Regions from separate parts of the Streptosporangium sp. NPDC087985 genome, predicted to be linked through region 1. Evidence: riboswitches for the same ligand, from Rfam matches in the RefSeq annotation. Region 1 holds a riboswitch; each other region holds the start of a gene.
The links. Region 1 has a riboswitch for cyclic di-AMP ahead of ACIN94_RS27770 (coiled-coil domain-containing protein). Riboswitches for the same ligand answer to the same signal wherever they lie in the genome.
Positions count from the first base shown of each region.

Region 2: another riboswitch for cyclic di-AMP. It lies ahead of ACIN94_RS18510 (hypothetical protein); the one in region 1 lies ahead of ACIN94_RS27770 (coiled-coil domain-containing protein).
Region 3: another riboswitch for cyclic di-AMP. It lies ahead of ACIN94_RS24935 (NlpC/P60 family protein); the one in region 1 lies ahead of ACIN94_RS27770 (coiled-coil domain-containing protein).
Region 4: another riboswitch for cyclic di-AMP. It lies ahead of ACIN94_RS20955 (CHAP domain-containing protein); the one in region 1 lies ahead of ACIN94_RS27770 (coiled-coil domain-containing protein).

Region 1 covers NZ_JBIUTQ010000021.1:13,841-18,734, forward strand. Annotated here, with positions in the region: gene ACIN94_RS27755 (TIGR03086 family metal-binding protein) at 1-433, shown strand, start outside; gene ACIN94_RS27760 (DeoR/GlpR family DNA-binding transcription regulator) at 620-1,420, shown strand; gene galT (galactose-1-phosphate uridylyltransferase) at 1,417-2,496, shown strand; cyclic di-AMP (ydaO/yuaA leader) riboswitch at 2,568-2,703, shown strand; gene ACIN94_RS27770 (coiled-coil domain-containing protein) at 2,706-3,680, shown strand; gene ACIN94_RS27775 (DinB family protein) at 3,760-4,266, shown strand; gene ACIN94_RS27780 (MarR family winged helix-turn-helix transcriptional regulator) at 4,253-4,774, opposite strand; gene ACIN94_RS27785 (M50 family metallopeptidase) at 4,831-4,894, opposite strand, start outside.
Region 2 covers NZ_JBIUTQ010000009.1:20,361-25,254, forward strand. Annotated here, with positions in the region: gene ACIN94_RS18500 (SPW repeat protein) at 1-509, shown strand, start outside; gene ACIN94_RS18505 (DUF4253 domain-containing protein) at 705-1,499, shown strand; cyclic di-AMP (ydaO/yuaA leader) riboswitch at 1,967-2,116, shown strand; gene ACIN94_RS18510 (hypothetical protein) at 2,336-3,037, shown strand; gene ACIN94_RS18515 (hypothetical protein) at 3,105-3,476, opposite strand; gene ACIN94_RS18520 (roadblock/LC7 domain-containing protein) at 3,490-3,870, opposite strand; gene ACIN94_RS18525 (DUF4388 domain-containing protein) at 3,929-4,765, opposite strand; gene ACIN94_RS18530 (roadblock/LC7 domain-containing protein) at 4,778-4,894, opposite strand, start outside.
Region 3 covers NZ_JBIUTQ010000016.1:86,557-91,450, reverse strand. Annotated here, with positions in the region: gene lysX (bifunctional lysylphosphatidylglycerol synthetase/lysine--tRNA ligase LysX) at 1-499, shown strand, start outside; gene ACIN94_RS24940 (LuxR C-terminal-related transcriptional regulator) at 1,172-1,420, shown strand; gene ACIN94_RS24935 (NlpC/P60 family protein) at 1,436-2,482, opposite strand; cyclic di-AMP (ydaO/yuaA leader) riboswitch at 2,488-2,635, opposite strand; gene ACIN94_RS24930 (amino-acid N-acetyltransferase) at 2,975-3,619, shown strand; gene ACIN94_RS24925 (RDD family protein) at 3,740-4,894, shown strand, end outside.
Region 4 covers NZ_JBIUTQ010000011.1:130,840-135,733, forward strand. Annotated here, with positions in the region: gene ACIN94_RS20950 (ABC transporter substrate-binding protein) at 68-1,426, opposite strand; gene ACIN94_RS20955 (CHAP domain-containing protein) at 1,889-2,587, opposite strand; cyclic di-AMP (ydaO/yuaA leader) riboswitch at 2,607-2,743, opposite strand; gene ACIN94_RS20960 (hypothetical protein) at 3,279-4,316, shown strand; gene ACIN94_RS20965 (DUF6716 putative glycosyltransferase) at 4,328-4,894, shown strand, end outside.

The DNA.
Region 1 (4,894 bases):
GGTCGGGGAGAACCGGTGGGCCTCGCAACTGCTTGCCGGACGGACCGTCGCGGACGTCGGCGACGCCCTCGACGGCGACCTCCTCGGTGACGATCCCCTGAAGGCGTTCGACATCTCGGCGATGGCCGCCACCCAGGCGGCGAGCGAGGAACAGTCTCTGACACGTGTCGTCCACCTGTCCTTCGCCGACGTACCCGGCGAGGAGTACATCAGCGAGCTGTTCGCCGACGCCCTCATCCACACCTGGGACCTCGCCCGCGCCATCGGTGCCGGCGAGCGGCTCGATCCCGAGCTGGTCGATGCCTGCCTGGCCCGGTTCGCCGGCGCGAAGGAGGGCTATCGCCAGGCCGGAGTCATAGAGGGGTACCCGCCGGCACCCTCGGACGTCGATCCCCAGACCAGGTTGCTCGCCTCGTGGGGACGCCGCGGCTAGCGATCGGGATTCCGGGTTTCCCGCATGAGCGCGAACCTGATGGACCGCCGGAGGTCTCCGGCCGGCCAGGGCGAGCATCCATGCCGAGCTTGACCAGCTGTGAACATCTACTCACCATAATCCAACACCTATCACCGGAAATATCTGTGGTAATTTGGTGGAATCTGGTTGATTAGGGAGTGGTCAATGCTCGCCCGACAGCGACAGCAGGCGATTCTGGATCGGGTGCGCGGCAGTGGCGGGGTCAGGGTCGCCGACCTCGTCCGCGAGTTCGGCGTGTCCGACATGACGATCCGCAGGGATCTCGAAGTGCTGGCCGAACGCGGGCAGGTGGAGAAAGTACACGGCGGAGCCACCGCCGCCGGATCCGGCTCCACCGAGGAGCCGGGGTTCGCCGTCAAGTCGATGCGCCTGCAACGGGAGAAGGAGGCGATCGCCCAGCACGCCGCCCAATTCGTCCGGCCCGGCACGGCGATCGCGCTGTCCGCGGGGACGACGACCTGGACGCTGGCCCATTTCCTGGTCGACGTCTCCGACCTGACCGTGATCACCAACTCGATCCGGATCGCCGACGTCTTCCACCGCTCACCCCGCGCCGACCGCACCGTCGTGCTGACCGGCGGCGTCCGCACCCCCTCCGACGCGCTGGTCGGACCGGTGGCCGTGGCGGCGATCCGCGGGCTCCACGTGGACACCCTGTTTCTCGGTGTGCACGGGATGACCACCCGGGCCGGGTTCACCACACCCAATCTGCTGGAGGCGGAGACCGACCGCGAGCTGATCGCCTCCGCGCACCGTCTCGTGGTGCCCGCCGATCACACCAAGTGGGGGACGGTCGGGATCAGCACGATCGCCGAGCTGTCCCAGGCCCACGTGGTGATCACCGACTCCGGCCTGCCTGACGAGGCACGCGAGGAGCTCGCCGCCCAGGTGGGCGAACTGGTCATCACCGAGCCCCAGCCGGAGAGCGAGGCCCGCACCCGATGAAGCGGACGGCCACCCACCTGGCGGACGGCCGGGAACTGTTCTACTTCGACCGGCACGACGACGCCGATCGCGGTGCGATCGACGAGCGCGACCTTTCTCCCCGCCCTCCCGCCTCCGAGCTGCGGTACGACCCGCTCACCGAGGAGTGGATCGCGGTGGCTGGCCACCGCCAGGGCCGCACCTTCCTCCCGCCGGCGAGCGAGTGCCCGCTCTGCCCGTCCACCCCCGGCCACTCGACCGAGATCCCCTCGAAGACCTACGACGTGGTCGTCTTCGAGAACCGCTTCCCCTCCTTCTCCTCCCAGGCGGGTGAGTACAGCCAGGTCGGAGGGTTGAGCGAGGTCCGCTCCGGGGACGGCCGGTGCGAGGTGGTCTGCTTCACCTCCGACCACGACTCCTCCTTCTCCCAGCTCTCCACCGACCAGGTCGAGCTGGTCATGGAGGCCTGGATCGACCGCACGGCGGAGCTGTCCGCGCTCCCAGGCGTGGAGCAGGTGTTCTGCTTCGAGAACCGGGGGGCGGAGATCGGCATCACTCTGACCCACCCCCACGGTCAGATCTACGCCTATCCCTACGTGACCCCGCGCACCAGATTGTCCCTTGGCGCGGCCGAGCGGCACCGGGAGCGGACGGGTGGCAACCTGTACGCCGACGTGCTGGCCGCCGAACGCGAGGCGGGGATCCGCGTGGTGGCGTCGAACGAGCACTGGACGGCCTTCGTCCCCGCGGCGGCACGCTGGCCCGTGGAGGTTCACGTCTACCCGCACCGTCAGGTCCCCGACCTGTGCGCGCTGGAGGCCGCCGAACGGGTGGCGTTCGGCCCGCTCTACACGGATCTGCTCCGGCGGCTGGACGGACTGTTCGGCATGGCCATGCCGTACGTCGCGGCCTGGCATCAGGCACCGGTGAACGTCGGCCGCGGCCTTTCCTACGCGCGCCTGGAGCTGTTCAGCATCCGCCGGGCGCCGGACAAGCTGAAGTATCTCGCCGGATCGGAGGCGGCCATGGGAGCCTTCGTGAACGATGTCCCGCCCGAGGAAACGGCGAGACTTTTACGATCTTTTATCACAAATTGATCACTACTTTGTCTCAGATTGGGTTCGCATTACCCGGGCTTTACCACTACTATCCTCACACATCGAACCTTATGTCCGATATGCCTAATTCCGGGTGCGTCGCCCGGGAGCCGGGGAACCACCGCACCTGGGGTGAACCACTCCGGTGGAAGGGCCTCCTCCAGCCCGAACCCGTCAGCTAACCCGGCAGGCGCGAGGAGAGGAGAGTCGTGACGGCTCCATCCCCCATGTTCCGTCGCCATGCGGCTCTGGCCGTTTCCGTGATTTCGGCCCTCACGTTCGCCCTCGGCACCGCGGCCCCGGGTAACGCGGATCCCCAACCGGATGAGTCCCGGCTCCGCGCCGAACTGACAACGCTGAACAAGAAGGTCGACAAGCTCATCGAGGTCTACGCGGCCAGACGCGAATCCCTGAAGAAGGCCCAGGCCGCCGAGGGAGCAGCCAGGGCGGACCTGCGCAAGGCCGAGGAGGCCTACGCCGGAGCCGAGCGGCAGCTCGGCTCCATCGCCCAGCTCTACTACCAGAGCAGCGCGGGTGAGTTGCCCTCCCTGCTGTTCTCCGCCGACATGAGCGGTGTCGCGATCATGGAGCAGCTCGCCGCCGAGCAGAGCACCTCCCTGCGGGACTTCGCCCGGAGCCGGGACCTCAGGGAACAGGCGGCGGAGAAGGCGGCCCAGCTCACCCGGGAGATCGGCGAGGAGACCAAGGCGGTGGAGGTCCAGCGCGAGGAGGCCGAGAAGGTGATCGCCGAGATCGAGAAGAAGCTCGACGCGCTTGTCCCCACGGGCTCCGGCCGTCGCGCCGACGGCAGCTGGGCCCCCCAGCTCCCGACGGGCCCCGACAACATCACCGACCGCACTCTGATCATGCGCGAGGCTGTCAAGAAGCGTTTCGACCTGCCCTACGAGGTCGGCTGTTACCGGGCCGAGAACGATGGCGGCGAGCATCCGCTCGGCCGCGCCTGCGACTTCATGATGAGCACCGGTGGCTCGATGCCCTCGGCGGCCAACGTCAAGCTCGGCGACGAGATCGCCGCCTGGGCCGTCGAGAACAGGGCCGGCCTCGGCGTCAAATACGTGATCTGGCGTCAGCGCATCAACTCCGGCTCCGGTTGGAGCGCCATGTCCGACCGCGGCGGCACCACCGCCAACCACTTCGACCACGTCCACATCTCGATGTTCTGAGCCTCGCAGCGCCTCAGGAGGATCTCGGATCCCGGAAAACGACATGACACCGGTCGCTCGCACCATGAAGATTGATCTCATGACCGACAACCGCGTTGATCCCCCCTTCATCGCCGATGAGACTCCCATGCTGCACACGTGGCTGGACTGGCACCGGGAGACCCTGGCCGTCAAATGCGCCGGCCTGTCGGAGGAGCAGCTCCGTCTGCGATCGGCCGCGCCGTCCACGCTCTCCCTGCTGGGCCTGGTCCGTCACATGGCCGATGTCGAGCGCCACTGGTTCCGCAACGTCCTCAACGGCGAGAACACTCCGGGGATCTTCTGGTCCGACCAGCATCCCGACGGTGAGTTCGACCTGGTGGACACCGCCTCGGCCGAGGAGGCGTTCGCCCGCTGGCGGGCCGAGATCGACCACGCCCGAGACGTCTCCGCGGGACTGTCCCCGGACACGGTGGGCAAGCAGCAGCGCAGGGGGGCGGATGTCTCGCTGCGCTGGATCCTCGTCCACATGATCGAGGAGTACGCCCGGCACAACGGCCATGCCGACCTCCTCCGTGAGCAGATCGACGGCGTCACCGGGGAGTAGGGGGCTCCTCGATCGCCCCGGCGATCAGCTGGTCGAGGTTGACCAGGTCCACCGGGCGGACCAGGGCCGCTTCGGCGAAGCGGGTGAGCAACCGGGCGAAGACCTCACGGTCGGCCTCGTCCCAGTCGGCGATCAGACCGTCCAGGTAGATCCGCCGGTGGTGGATGACCACCTCCAGCACCCGGTGACCCCGCTCGCTCAGCACCAGCCGGGCGCGCCGGGCGTCCACTTCGGACTCCTCGCGTTCCACGAACCCCGCGCCGATCGCGTCGTTGACCAGTCTGCTGGCCGTGGAGGGATCCACGTCCAACTGCTCGGCGACGGCGCCGACGGTCACCTCGGGCACGTCCAGGCTCAGCTTGTGCACGGCGTGGACGACCATCACGTTCGACAGCTGCACCGGCCTGTGCGGGTCGCCGGGCCTGCGGGCGCGCAGAGGCCTCGCCCAGATCCGGCGCAGCCGGAACAGCGCCACGTCGATCGCCGCTCCCGGCGTCCCGTCCCTCACGGGAACAACCCTATCGGCGGGGAGGGGCGGCCCCGCGCCCGTCGTGGTCCGGCGGATCAGCCGGTCAGGCGGATCGGGTTCACCAGGTCGGCGTACAGGAGCAGACCAAACAGGATCATC
Region 2 (4,894 bases), on a different contig from region 1:
GCCTAGAACACCATCCCGATCTCATCGAGATGCGAGCGAGGTACGAGCAAGCGGGTTCCAGCCCGACAGCCCAGGGCACCGACGGCCTCACTCTCCTCGCGGGGCTCTACCTGGCGATCTCCCCATGGGTGGTCGGCTTCAACGGGCTGTCCAGGCTTTCCGTGAGCAACCTGGTCACCGGCGTCGCGCTCGCCGCTCTGGCCATGGCGTTCGCGTCGGCCTACGGCCGGACCTACGGGGTGAGCTGGATCGCACCGATCATCGGTATCTGGACCATCGTGGCACCCTGGCTCACCGGTTCGGCGACGACGGCGACCATCTGGAACAACGTCGTCACCGGCATCATCATCTTCCTGCTCGGGCTGGGAGCGGTGGCGGTGGGCGCCAGGAAAATGCCCGGGATGACCAGCAGGCGCGACAGGCCGGGTACTCGCGATATGTCAGGCAGGCCTGACATCTCAGGCAGGCCTGACATCCCGGGCAGGCCTGACATGCCAGGCAGGCCCTAGATCGATATGACAGCGGTGTGGCGGTGAGTGTCCGCCACACCGCTGTCCCACTCCTGCCATCCGCCGGGCATACCGATGATTTTGGCCTGGTCCTGAGGCTAACTGTCGCTCTGGACGTTGACAGGCCAAAATTGGTCCGTGGTCAGGATCGGATCGGTAGGGATGAGCGATTGCGAGCGTGGGCAACTTCCGCCAGTGCTGGGCCAGCTGTTCCACGACGGCGGTGAGGGGCGCACGCTCTCGGTCGAGTTGCCGCCCGGAGACGTGGTGTGGCCCGATCCCGGCTACGCGCGGTTCGCCGTAGACCACCGTCCGGCGTTCTGGCTGAGTGACGAGCCGGTCTCCGGCGAGCTCTGGGCCGAGCTGCGGAGCGAGCACGAGCGGTCGGGCCTGTGGCCGGTGCTGCTTGAGGACTCCGTCCAGCCGTGGTCGGAGGGGCAGATCGCCCCGGATGCGGCTTCCGAGATCGACAACTACCACCCCGCCGCGTTCATGGCCGAGGTGTGGGCGGACTGGATCGAGAAGGCCCACGCCGACCAGGTGGAGCTGCTGGATCCGTTCGGCCCGCAGTGCCCGGGACCGGCGCCCTCGGGTAGACCGGCCGCCGACCCCGGCGTGGTCGCCGACTGGTACGCGGGGATGGTGGCCGAGCGCAGGACCCCGCTCGGGCTGGTCGCGGCGGCGCGGGGGGCCGACGCGCTGGCCGTCATGGGATGGCAGGGCGCGCTGAATCACAACGAGTGGATGGTCCCGCTCGCGGCTGTGGTGCGCAGCTGGGAGGAGAGATTCGGCGCGCGGGTGGTCGGCATGGGCTTCAACACCCTGGACCTGAGCGTCGCGGCGCCCCCGGTCACGCCGGAACACGCCCTGCACGTCGCCGCCGAGCACTGGACGTTCTGCCCCGACAGCGTCATCTACAGCGCCGGGACGCTGGCCGACTACGCGGAGCAGATCAGAGGCAGGAACGTCTGGTCGTTCTGGTGGGACTGACCATCCAGAGGAGTTTCGCCTGTCCATGACCGCGGCTTTGCGCGGGCGGTTTCCGGCGCCTCCGGATCTTCCGGAGAGCATGCGCCGACCGGTTGATGGGCCATTTCGCTGATCGACGGGCCCGTATGGAGGTAAAAAGAACTGTTGACCGAAGGAGCGGCATACCGGTCGCCGCGACCCCCACATTGATCGTGTAAATATTCATCGAATCATCCCTCCTTTGGAAATACTTGAGAAGTATGCCCAGCTCAGAGGCATGATCACCGGAATCTTCCGAGGCGCTTCCCCTGCGGTTCCGGCCGGTCCACCATGTCGGCGAGATGGTCAAGGGGTAACCAATGAGGCTTTCTTGGCCGACGTGGGTAGATCTTCTGGGGTTTTCATGGGTTTTGCTTTGCTTTGTGCCCGAATGGGCTGTAATGTCCTGTTTGTGATCGGTTGGCGACCTGCCCTTCAGCGGAAGGAGCGGCCAGTCGACGTCGAATCCCGGAAGCCCTCAGGGCCATGGGAACCGGGGACCCACTTCCTGGGGTGAATCCGCCGCGAACCTGCGGCGGTAGGGCAACTCCACCGCCCGAACCCGTCAGCTAACCCGGTAGACGAGATGGAGAGGAAATCACTTATGGGACGCTGTGCCCCCTTCCCGCTGGTACCCGCCTCGCTCGTACGGGTCCTCTAGGACTTTCCCGCCGCGTCTGAACGCGGCTTCCCACGCGCCTCGCGCGGTGCCCGGTCTCGCCGGCCACCCCCTCTCTCTGTGAGAGCGCGTATCCGCCTGTGCCTCATCCGCGTGGCACACGCGCCTTCCCGTTGCCTCGCGAAAGAGTCTTCCTCCAATGCGTTTCTCCTTTGGTATACCTAAGAGCCGTTTCTTCATCGCCGCCACCCTTATCGGCGCGAGTGCCATCACCTCCGCGAGCGTCGTCTCGCTGATCCCCAGCTCGGCTGTCGCCAGCTCCTCGGCGCTGCCCGCCCCGGCGCTCTCCGTCCAGGCGCCCCCCGTCCAGGCGCCCCCCGTCCAGGCGCTCCCCGCCTCGGCCAAGACCAGCGCCTCGACCCCCGGCTCCGAGTCCGGCTCCGAGGTCGTCCTGCTGAACGGCTCGACCAAGGCCTCCTACTTCTGGGACGACTCCTCCGGCCGCGCCGGGGACACCGGTCTGCCCGCGAGCGGCAAGCCGATGCAGAAGGGCATGATCGCCAGCCCGAGCTGGCCGCTGATGACCGAGGGCTATGTCATCTACAACGGCAAGAAGGCCAACTTCTTCGTCGGTGACCGCGGTCCCGGCGTGCCCTCCAGCAGCGGGGTCATGATCGACCTCGATGCCAAGACCTTCGCCGAGCTGACCGGCGGCACGTTCAACCCCAACACGCTCGGCGTGGACGGCACCGGCGGCCTGGGCCACATCAAGGTCGATTACGTGATCACCAAGTGGGGCAGCGGCCCGGGTAAGAAGAACTACCCCGTGCCCTTCTCCGCGGGCGCGTGGAAGCGCATCGACAACAACCCGGCCACCCCGCCCCAGGTGATCAACAAGTAGGACGGACTCCCCGCGGCCGGGCTCCGGTACGGCTTGCGCCTCCCGGGGCGCAAGCCGTACCGGAGGGTCAGACCTCGAGCCTCTCCTCGATGGCGCGCATGGTGTGCCGTGCGAGCGCCAGGTTGGCCCGGGAGCGGTCGAACGCCACGTAGAGGAAGAGTCCCTTGCCGCTCCGGCCGCTGACGGGGCGGATCACGTGGTACTGGCCGCTGAGCGTGATGAGGATGTCCTCGATGCCGTCCTTGAGGCCCAGAGATTCCATCGTCCGCATCTTGGCCTTGACGACCTCGGTGTTGCCGGCCGCGGCGACCTGGAGGTCGAGGTCCTTGGAACCGCCGAGGGCGCCCAGCGCCATGCCGCTGTTGTAGTCCACGACCACCGCGCCGAGGGCGCCGTCGATCGCCATCATCTCCTTGAGCGAGATGTCCATGTTGCCCATTACTGTCTCCGATTCATTGGGGTATAGATGTGCGGGACGTGATGACGGCCAGATTCGCCGCCGTCTTGCGGCCCTCCAGTCGCAGCAGCCCGAGGTTGGTGCCCGGGCGGGCGAGCACTGTGAGGACGATCTTTGGGCCGGCGGCGTAGAAGGCCGCGTAACCGTTGGTTCCGGAGATCAACGTCTCCTCGAAGGTGCCCTTGTCGGCCATGCTCGTCATCCGGCGACTGAGGGCCAGCATCGCCGATGAGAGCGCGCCGGTCTGCTCGACGTCGCCTTCCAGGTCACTCGCTATCGTCAGGCCATCCACGCTGCAGGCGATGCTCCCGTTCACGTCGGGCACACGCTCCCGCAGCAGCACCATCTCTCGGTGCACTTCGTCGCGGAGTTCCACCGGCATCCTCCTTCCGAGCAGCTTCAGCGTCCGCAGCCTTATCGGCATAGGACCAAGCTCACGTCAATGCCTCCAATGCGTCTCTGAGCCGGATGAGCAGGTTCACGTCGGTGGGGTCCGCCGTCGCCAGGGGCAGTGGCGTGGACAGCTCGGTGGTGCCCGAGAGTTCCCTGAGATCTGCCATACCGTTCTTCTCTCGCTTGGGCAGCGCGCCGGGTAGCACGCCAGGTAGGGCGGCGGAGCCGGCCTGTGGCGTGCGGAGCAGCCCCGCCGCGGCAAGCTGCCGTACGGCGAGCAGTACCGAGTAGGCCGGACGGCCGAGCTTGCGCGCCAGGTCACCCGGGGTCGTGGCGGAGTCGGCGCCGACCAGCACCTCCCACTGGAGCGGGGTCAGCACCACCCGCTGGCTGGTGACGCGTCCCACCGGGACGACCGGGAGTGCGTCCAGCTCGGCGGATGGCCAGGCCTGGTTCAATTGCGCCCTCCTTCGCTTGCACTCCCGGAGTAGTCCGGTCACGTCGAAATACCACTGGGGCCCGAGCCAGTGCTGGTCTCCCGGCCGGAACCTGGGCCGGTGGCCGGTGGCGTCGAACAGGAAGTACACGGCGTCGAGTACCGAGCTCAGCACGCAGAACTCCAGCTCGCCCCGGGTGAGAACCCCCTGGGAGACCAGCAGTTCGCCGCCCCACCGGTCCTCGGTGGCGGCCTGCCTGGCCTGCCGTACGGCATGGGCGGAGATTCTGCGGCCGGAGGTCAGCAGATCCTCCACCCGGGGGGCGGCCGGGCTCTCGGCGTAGGTCACCCGGCCGCCGGTGAGGTAGAGCATCCCGGCCTTGCCCAGCCGTAACGCGCCGGTGGCGCGGTCGTCGGCCAACCCGCTGAGTACGCTTTCCACGGTCGGCATGGCTCACGTCGTTATCAGGCGGCCGGAGAGCGCCTGGAGCCGGTGGCGGGCCAGGGCCAGGTTCGAGCGCTCCAAATCGAGCCGGACATAAATCACCAGTGGACCGTCAAAAACCGTTTC
Region 3 (4,894 bases), on a different contig from region 1:
CGAGGAGATCACCACCGAGACACCGCTGGAGCAGGTCCGCAAGCACGCCGACGCGCACGAGATCCGCTGGGACCCGAAGTGGGGCCAGGGCAAGCTCGTTCAGGAGATCTTCGAGGAGCTCGTCGAGCACACTCTCATCCAGCCCACGTTCGTCATGGACTACCCGCTGGAGACCTCCCCGCTGACCCGCCAGCACCGGGACAACCCGCTCCTCACCGAGAAGTGGGACCTGATCGGGTTCGGCACCGAGCTCGGCACCGCCTACTCGGAGCTGGTCGACCCGGTCGAGCAGCGCCGCCGTCTCACCGAGCAGTCCCTGCTCGCCGCGGGCGGCGACCTCGAGGCCATGCAGCTTGACGAGGACTTCCTCACCGCCCTGGAATACGCGATGCCGCCCACCGGCGGTATGGGTCTTGGCGTGGACCGGCTTGTCATGGCCTTCACCGGTAAGAACATCCGCGAGACGATCCTGTTCCCCCTGGTCAAGCCGGCGGGCTGAGCCTGACGGGAGTGTGACCGTTCCGCACACCGGCGGCGCCGGATGCGGCCAGAGGGCCGTGTCCGGCGCCGCCGTCGTGAGGGCCTGCGGCTCGGCTCCTCCCGTACGGTCAGAGGGCCAGACGGCCGAGCAATTCCGGCCGGGTCGGCGTGTAGCGCAGAAACTCCATTTTCTGCATGCCCCATATCGGGGATGATCGGCTACACCGACCAGATACTCCCCAAATACTGAAAAGGTGGTCTTGTCCTCCTCGCATTGAGAGGCGATTTTCCCGACGCCATCAGAGGGGTGGACGATCTACTCGTCGGAGAGTGTGGGGGAGAGCGCCTCTTTCCCGGCGCAATGGGAGTGGACGGCGCCGACCGGGTGGCCTGCCTGGAGGCGGTCTCGTCGACGGAGGCTCCGGCGAAACCTTGTTCTGCGAAGACTCCGGTCGTAGCGGCCGGCGGGTGGCGACGGGTGCGGGTCTTGGCTCTACTCCAACTTAACCGCCAAGACGCTGACATATCACAAGTAGTTCATGTGATGATCGCCATGTCAATAGCGCTTGCCACCTCTATGGAGAAGAGAACTTGACGACCTTTGAACAAGGCGTTTACCGTTCCTGACGGGCGGCCTTGATTCCAACAACATACTCACGCCTGAGTTCCAGTGCGGGGGGAGCGACTCTAGATGGCATATCCGGAAGTGGATTCCCGTCGTGGCGACAGCCTCCTGGGCATGGGCGAGATCGGTCTCAGTGACGAAGATCTCGTGCTCCTGGCAGAACTTGCCAAGGGCGTCACCGTGGACCGGGTGGGGCGTCGTCTCGACATCAGTGGCCGGACCGTCCGGCGCAGGCTCCGCGGGATCTGCGACCGCATCGGCGTGGCCACCGCGATCGAAGCCGTGGCCTGGGCCGCCCGCCGTCGTCTGATCTAGACCCGGCCGGCTGCCTCAGTCGGCGATCCGCACGCCGCCGGCGAAGGGGCGGTTGTCGATCGAGGCGATGTGGATGACGTCACCCGTCCGGGGGGCATGGACCATCAGGCCCGCGCCGATGTAGATCCCGACGTGGTGCAGGTCGCTGTAGAAGAAGACCAGGTCCCCGGGGCGCAACTCGCCTCTGGAAACGTGGGTGCCCGCCGTCCACTGGTTCCCGGTGTAGTGCGGCAGGCTGATGCCCACCCTCTGGTAGGCCCACATGACCAGGCCGGAGCAGTCGAAGGAGTTGGGGCCTTCGGCGCCCCAGACATACGGCTTGAGCTGCTGGGTGAGTGCCCAGCGGGCGGCCTCGGCGGCCTTGCCGCTGCCGACGATCGGCACGCTGAGCCTCACCCGGCTGCCCGCGGCGCTCTTGACCCGGCTGCGCACCTCGCTGAACAGGCTGCTCTCGACCCTGGCGACCAGCCGCTCGATCTTGGTGCGCTTGGTGTCGATCTCCGCGAGGAGTTGCCTGACCTCGCTGGTCCGGGCCTTGGCGCCGGCCTGCGCCCGTTCGGCGCTCTTGATCGCCCGGGCGACCTGGGCGACCTCCTCGCTCTGCTGCTGCTGGAGGGCGTAGTTCGTGGTGGCCTGGTCGAGGAAGGCGTCGGGGTCGGCCGACTGGGTGAAGACAAGAGCGGAGCTCAGCCCCCCCGACATGTAGGCGCTCTGCGCCAGAAGGGAGGCCTTGGTGCGCCGGGACGCGAGCTCGGACTCTCTGACGGAGAGGATCTTCTTGGCGACCTCGGCCGCGCGCTGAGCCTGCTTGAGCTTGACCCGCCCGCCGTTGTACTGCTCGGTCAGCGTTTCGATCTCGACGTGCAGTTTCTCGACCTCTTTGGCGCGCTCCTGGAGGCTGGGCTGCGGATCGGCGGTGGCCGTGACCAGAGGGGTGCCGAGTGTCAGGGAGGCGAAGGCCAGTCCGATGACCGCCATCCGGCAGGTGCGTCCACGCGAGGCGTGTCCTCGGCGGGCATGTCTGCCTCCGCGCTCTCCCTCCGGGTTGCGCGTGCGCTTCACCAACAGGCTCCTCTCTCGGCCGCCTACCGGGTTAGCTGACGGGTTCGGGCCGGAGACAGCCCTACCGGAGTGCCGGTAGCACCCCGGATTCACCCCAGGGACGTGAGGGTGGGTCCCCGGTTCCCCGGATCGGGGATTCGGCGGGTCAGCTCTTTACCATCGCTGACATCGAGGAGGGACATTAGTGCAATTGGAGGTTCATGCTCAACCAGAACTACAAACTCGGTAGAGCTTTCGCAACTGACATGTCACGGGAAGATCACATACCTTCATGATCAACATGCGCATTACCCTGGTTTTATCAGCCTTTCGGGGCGCGCGGGGCGGAGGTCTTCGCAGGTCCGGGGTCGCGCGAAAGGCGGGCGCCGGCCTGGTGCCGGCATCATTGACCCGATGTGATCGTTGAGTTACCGCGGGTTATCTGGTGTATGTGGGTCTGGAGTTAAGGGTGGGCCGTAATTCACGACCGTCGAGGACGTACGCTGATCGGTCATGGAGCAGGTTGCGGAGCATTCCCTCACGCCGGCCGGGCAGGACACCGGACCCGCGGGCCGGCGGACGGAGGCCGGGGGCGAGAGCGTGGATGCGGAGCGGGGTCGGCCGGGCGCTGAGGCGGACGCGGCCGCGATCGTGGTACGGCGTGCCCGCACCCGGGACGTGCGCGTCATCCGGCGGCTCGTCGACACCTACGGGGGAGTCGGCCGGCGCCTCCTGGAGAAGGCCACGGTCACCCTGTACGAGGACGTCCAGGAGTTCTGGGTGGCCGAACAGGCGGGCACCGTCGTCGGCTGCGGGGCGCTCCACGTGCTTTGGGAGGACCTCGCGGAGATCCGTACCGTCGCCGTCGACCCCGGCTGCCGAGGGCTGGGCATCGGCCACCGGATCGTCTCGGAACTTCTCCGCACCGCCGGCGAACTCGGGCTGCGCCGGGTCTTCTGTCTCACTTTCGAGGTCGACTTCTTCGCCCGGTATGGATTCCAGGAGATTCAGGGCACCCCCGTCTCTCCGGAGGTCTACGCCGAACTTCTCGCCTCCTATGACGAGGGTGTGGCGGAGTTCCTCGATCTGGAGCACGTCAAGCCGAACACCTTGGGAAACACGCGAATGCTGCTCCATCTGGCGCGGGACCGCGGCTGACATGACCTCGACGATTACCAATAAGAAAGGTGACTGTCGATACCTATGTCGATACCTTGTGCTCCAGCAAGCATGTGAGTCTTACGGATGCCGCATGCGCAGTCGAAGTGAGGTGACGCGGTGAGCCCCGGACAACCGCCGTATCAGGACGATCCCGACCGCGATCGCACCCCGTCGGGACAGCCGGAATACGGGCAGTACAACGCGGGCCGGGACCCCGGCGAACCTGATCCCGACGTGACAATTGTGGGATACCGAGCGGAAACCTCGCAGCCGCACACCGGTCCGGGGCAGGCCCAGCCCGGTTACGGGCAACCGCAGGACTACGGGCAGCCCGGCTACGGCCAGCAGCAGCCGTACGGTCAGCAGCCCGCCTACGGGCAGCCCGCTCAGGAGCAGTCTCCCTACGGACAGCAGCCGGGCTACGGTCAGCCGCCCGGGACCGGCCCCTACGGTCAGCCCGACCACGGTCAGCAGCAGCCGTACGGCCAGCAGCCCGGTTACGGTCAGCAGCCCGCCTACGGGCAGCCCGCTCAGGAGCAGCCTCCCTACGGACAGCAGCCCGGTTACGGGCAGCCGCAGGGCTACGGGCAGCAGGGTTATGGCCAGCAGCAGCCGTACGGTCAGCAGCCGGGCTACGGGCAGCCGCCGGGGACCGGTCCCTACGGTCAGCCTGACTACGGCCAGCAGCAGCCGTACGGCCAGCAGCCGGGCTACGGGCAGCCGCCGGGGACCGGCCCCTACGGTCAGCCTGACTACGGCCAGCAGCAGCCCTACGGCCAGCAGCCCGCTTACGGCCAGGGCTACGCGCCGCAGGGCGTGACACCCCCCGGCGTCCCCGCCCCCCTCGCGGAGTGGTGGCAGCGCCTGCTGGCCCGCATCCTCGACGGGCTGATCGTGGGCGTCCCCGCGGGCATCGTGGGCTCCCTGGTCTCGCTGCCGTTCGCGCCGTCGTTCGACGCCAAGACCTTCACCGCGACTGGTGACTTCGCTCTGCAGACGCTGGTCTCCGGGCTCATCATGGGGCTGGCCCTCATCGGCTATGAGATCTTCATGCTGATGCGCAACGGCACCAGCGTCGGCAAGCAGGTCATGGGCATCAAGGTCGTCCCGCTGGGGGGCCAGCTGGCCGGGGGCCTCGACATGACGAGCGCGGCCAAGCGAGCCCTCGTGCTGTTCGGTACCTACGTCATCTACGCGTTCAGCAACCTGCTGGGAATCCTCATCGGCACGCTGCTCATCCTGGTGGCGGGAGGCTTCTCGCTGGTGAACGTG
Region 4 (4,894 bases), on a different contig from region 1:
CGAGGGGCAGGCGACAGGCCCGGCGACGGAGTAGCCGCCGCCGGGCCCGTGCGGAACGGGATGGGGATCAGCCCGCTGCCTTGGTGCCGGCCTCGATGAACTTGGCCCAGGCCTCGCCGTAGGGGACGGAGCCCTTGTCCATACCCTCGAGGATCTTCTCCGCCGCGGTCTTCACCTGGGCGTGCTTCTCACCCAGGAAGACGGGCTGCAGGTCCTTGACCGAGTCGCCAAAGATCTTGCCGGTGGGCGCGTCGCTGAAGAACTCGTTCTTCAGGTCGGCCACCGCCGGGTCCTGCTGTCCGGAGAGGGAGCTCGGGAAGGCGTTGGCCTCCTGGAAGGCCATGACGTGGCCCTCCTGGCCGGTGAGGAAGTTCAGGACCTCGGCGGCCTCCTTCGGGTGCTTGCTCTGCGCGGGGATCGCGAGGTAGGAGCCGCCCCAGTTGCCGGCGCCGCCGGGGACTCCCGCCACATCCCACTTGCCCTTGCCCTCGTCACCGGCCGCGCCGGAGATGACGCCGACCATCCAGGCAGGGCAGCCCATGACGGCGAAGCCGCCCTTCTTGATCGCCGCGTTCCACTCCGGGGTGAAGGAGGCGAGCTTGGCGGTCAGGCCCGCCTCGCTGTAGGACTTCACCGTGTCGAACGAGGTCTTGATGGCCGGGTTCTTGTCGATGACGAGCTGGTTGTCGGTGTCGAAGTAGGCGATGTTGCCGTTCTTCGGCGCCTCCTGCGACAGGACCACGTTGTAGAGAGTGTTCGGGCCGTCGAGGAACTTCGGGTCTCCCTTGCCGGTGTTGGCGGCCTGGAACTTCTTGCCGGCCGCCATGAAGGAGTCCCAGTCCGGCCAGAGCTTGCTGACCTCGTCGCGCTCGCTCGGCAGGCCGGCCTTCTGGAGCAGGTCCTTGCGGTAGCACATGGCCATGCCGCCGATGTCGGTGCCGAGGGCGAAGAGCTTGCCGTCCTTGTTGACGCCGTTGTCCCACTTCGCCGCGGGGAAGTCGGACTTGCGGCTGTCCAGCCCGTACTGCGCCAGGTCGGTGAAGAACTGCGGGCGGGCCTTCATCAGACCCATCGCGCCTTCGTCGATGCCGACGATGTCACCGGTGCCGCTGCCGGCCTGCAGCTTCTGCAGCAGCTGGGGCAGGTAGACGTCCTCGAACCGGTCGGTCAGGTTCTGGTGCTTGACCTGGATGTCCGGATGTGCGGCGTTCCACGTCTCCACGGCCTTCTTGTAGCCGAAGTTCTCACCGCCGCCGAAGGTGTGCACGGTGATGGTCACCGGCTCGGCAGCGGCGGCGGGCGCGGTGGAGTCACCGACGGCCGCGGGCTTGGTGGAATCATTCGTGCTGCAGGAAGTGATCGCCAGGGCGGTGGCCGCCATCACCGCAACCGCGGCGAGCTTGCCATGCCGCTTGGTGTTCAACATTACGGACCCCTCTCAGGTGGTCGCCCGAATCGATGGGAGGTGACATCGCGCGCCGGTCCCCGACAAACGCGGTGCGCGATGGGGCAGGTTCCTCAATGTGCTTTGGGAGCGCTCCCACGAAGAGTGGACGATAGGCAGCCGGGACGTCAATATGCCGAAACTCAACCGTTACAACTGGCCTGTCAATGGGGAATGAAGGGTCGCATACCTCGCAAACCTCTCAGAAAGGTGTTTGGGAGCGCTCCCATCACACAGTGACACACGGGGACATTCTGTGCGGAAGTGCCTTCGTTGAGGAAAGTAGACGTCCGAGAGCCCCGGATGCGGGGCTCGGGTGGTAGATGCCGGGTGATGTACGGCGGGACGCAGAAAGGGGCCCGGCTCAGGTGAGCCGGACCCCTTCTCCGTGCCGGTGGATCAGCCGTCGCGGGACGGGTGACCGTGGCGTGCGGTGCCGATCGATCAGTCGCTGTAGACCGGGTAGCCGTAGCCGACGACCTGGGACGTGGGCCGGACGCGCTCCTCGACCTTGCCGTTGCCGGTGTTGCCCTCGATCGTGCTGATCGTGCCGTCGCCGTTGTCCTTCTTCACGAGGCCGACGTGGTCGATCCCGCTGATGTTCTTGCTGCCCTGCCAGTCGAAGAAGACGACGGCACCGGGCTTGGCGACGGTGCCCCAGTGCCCGTTGTCCTTGAACCACTGGGCGTAGGTGACGGTGTAGGCGTCCCAGCCCATGGTGGGCTGGATGCCGGCCTGCTCGCCGACCCAGGAGACGAACATCGCGCACCAGGGGGCGTTGGCGTAGCCTGCAAGGGTGCCGCCGTCACGGGCGAGGGTCTCCTTGGCCCGCGGGGAGGACATGTACCAGGACTGGAACTTGGTCCCGCCGCCCTGGGCGTTCTCCGAGATGCCGATCTGCTGGGCGGCGATGTCCAGGACCTGCGTGGCCGTGACCCTGGGCAGACGCTCGGCCTCGAGCTGCAGAGGGGTCTTGCCGGCGGCCTGGGAGGTTCTGACGGAGGCCACGGCGACGGTGTTCGGTCCGTGAGTGTCCGCCAGGGCGGCAGGAACTGCGAGGAGGCTACCCCCGGCGACGATGGAGGCGCCGAGAAGAATGTTGGTCAGCTTACGTGTCTTGCGGTTAAAGCGGTTCGTGGCCATGAGGGGTGAGACTCCTTGCTTCGCTTCTCATGCCGCCTACCGGGTTAGCTGACGGGTTCGGGCTGGGAAGTGCCCTACAGCGCACTAAGCGCTGATTCACCCCAAAAAAGTGGTTCCCCGGTTCCGCGGGATCCGCGGATTCGGCGGCCGTGCTCATCGGGTGGAGTGATCCGCTCCGATAGAGCGCGGACGGGCAATGTGATGGTGACGTGTAGCTGAAGAACTTGGGCGGTCACCAGATGTGAGATAGAAGCTACGCGAAAAGGACAAACGGTTACAAGTGGTACAAATTGCCACGGCTTGGGAATAGGTGTGCATCGAGGGGGAAAGCCTGGGGCGCCCTCAAGATCGACAAGTCTGTGCCGGATGGCCTGTTGAAGCCGGGAACGCCTGTGGGATAGGCGTTTCGGAGCGGCGACACCGGCGAAAGGCCGCTGTGTTGCATACCTCACACCCCGGGGTTTCACCATAAACGTAGATCTTTTTGATGAGGGCCGTTTTACCTGCGGAAACGATCGCATTCGAGGAGATTTCGCCGTGGGCCGGACCCGCGTCGGCTGCGGCAGCCGGTTGACCGCGTCACCCTGAACCCGCGCGTGGTCGCCCCGATCCGGGCGCGCAGAACGGCGTGTCCGGGTGTTCACCCGCAGTTCCCAGGCGTGTAAGCCGTCCCGGTTACGGTGAGGCGGTCGTGAACGGGTCATCGCCCGGCGTGGAGGACGGTCGAGGCCACGCGCGGGAGCAGGGTTCGGCCGTTGCCTGGGTGGAGTCCCCACTGCAGATGCTCTGCGCCGTGGAGGCCTGCCACGCCGGACTGCTCGGTGCCCACGCCCGGATGGCGCCCCGGGCGGGGCTGCGCCCACTGGCCGTCACCCGTCGCGAGATCTCCCGGCTGGATCTGCCTCCGGGCCTGGAACTGGGCGGGCCCGAGTCCGAGATGCCCAGGCCCCAACGGGGCACGACCTGGGCGGTCGGCGACGCCTTCTCCGGCAAGGTCCAGGCGGGCTGGCTCACCACCCTTCCCGGCCGGATCGTGATCGTCGACGACGGCCTGGCCACCATCAGGCTCCTGGAACTGCTCGCCGGGCGGATCTGGACGCCGCTGCTGCGGGCCCGCACCGCCGTCGGTCCCCTGCGGACCGCCCTCGGAACGGCCGCAGCCCTCCGACTGCGCGCCGCCTCCCGATCCGGCCGACTGTCGATCTTCACCGCGTTGCCCGTCCCCGCCGAGCTGGCGCAGGCCGTACGGGACAGGGGTGCGGAGCTGATCATCCACGACTTCGCGTGGCTGCGGTCACAGCCCCTGCGCAGGCCGGCCCCCGAGGAGCGGACCGTCGTGCTCGGCACCTCGCTGGTCCGCAACGGCCTGATCCACCGCGACCCCTACCTCAGCTGGCTGGCCGAGCTCGGCTCGTCCGAGCCGGTGGCCTACTTCCCGCACCGCCGGGAGGACCTCCACGATCTCGCCCTGGTCGGGGAACAGCCCGGGATCACCGTCTACGACGGCGGGATCCCCGCCGAGATGACCCTGCGAGGGCTGGCGGCCGGACAGCGGGTGCTGAGCCTGCCGTCCACCGCGGTCACCTCCCTGCGGGTCCTGCTCACGGCCCGGGGCGTCGCCGTGGAGGCAGTGGACGTCCCCGACGCGTGGTGGACCGCCCGGGCGGTGCCCTCGCTCCGTTCCCACCTGTCGATGTTCGCCCATCACGACACTGGAGTAACAGGTTGAAGGTCCTGGCCGTGGCCGACTCGGATTCCTATCTGAAGTGGGCCGCCCATCTGCTCGATGATCTTCCTTCGAGCTGTACGGCGGAGCTGACGGTGATCCGTACTCCCATCACACCCTCCCCGGCCCAGATCCACGCGGCCGTCGCGGGTGCGGTCGCCGATCCGCCCGTGCTGTCGGCCCGGGCGCTGCGCAGGGCGGCCGAGCGGCTCAGACCCGACGTGGTGCTGGTCGCCTGCACAGGACCCGTGGTGGACGTGCTGGTCAGCGAGGTACTCGCCGGCCTGGTGCCGAGGCCGGTGTTCATCTCCGGGCTGCCGGGGATCTCCATCCCGGCGACCGAGAAGGCGTGGGTGTTCCGCAGCGGATGCGACCTGCTCGTCCTGCACAGCGAGCGGGAGGTCGCGGAGTTCTCGGCGATCGGCCGTGAGCTGGGCGGGGGTGGGGCGGTGGGCCTGACCCGGCTGCCGTTCCTGCACAGCGGTGAGGATGTCCCCGTCACCGGCCCGCGCAACCGGGTGGTGTTCGCGACCCAGGCCAAGGTGCCCCGGCGCAGGGAAGAGCGCGAACGGATCCTGCTC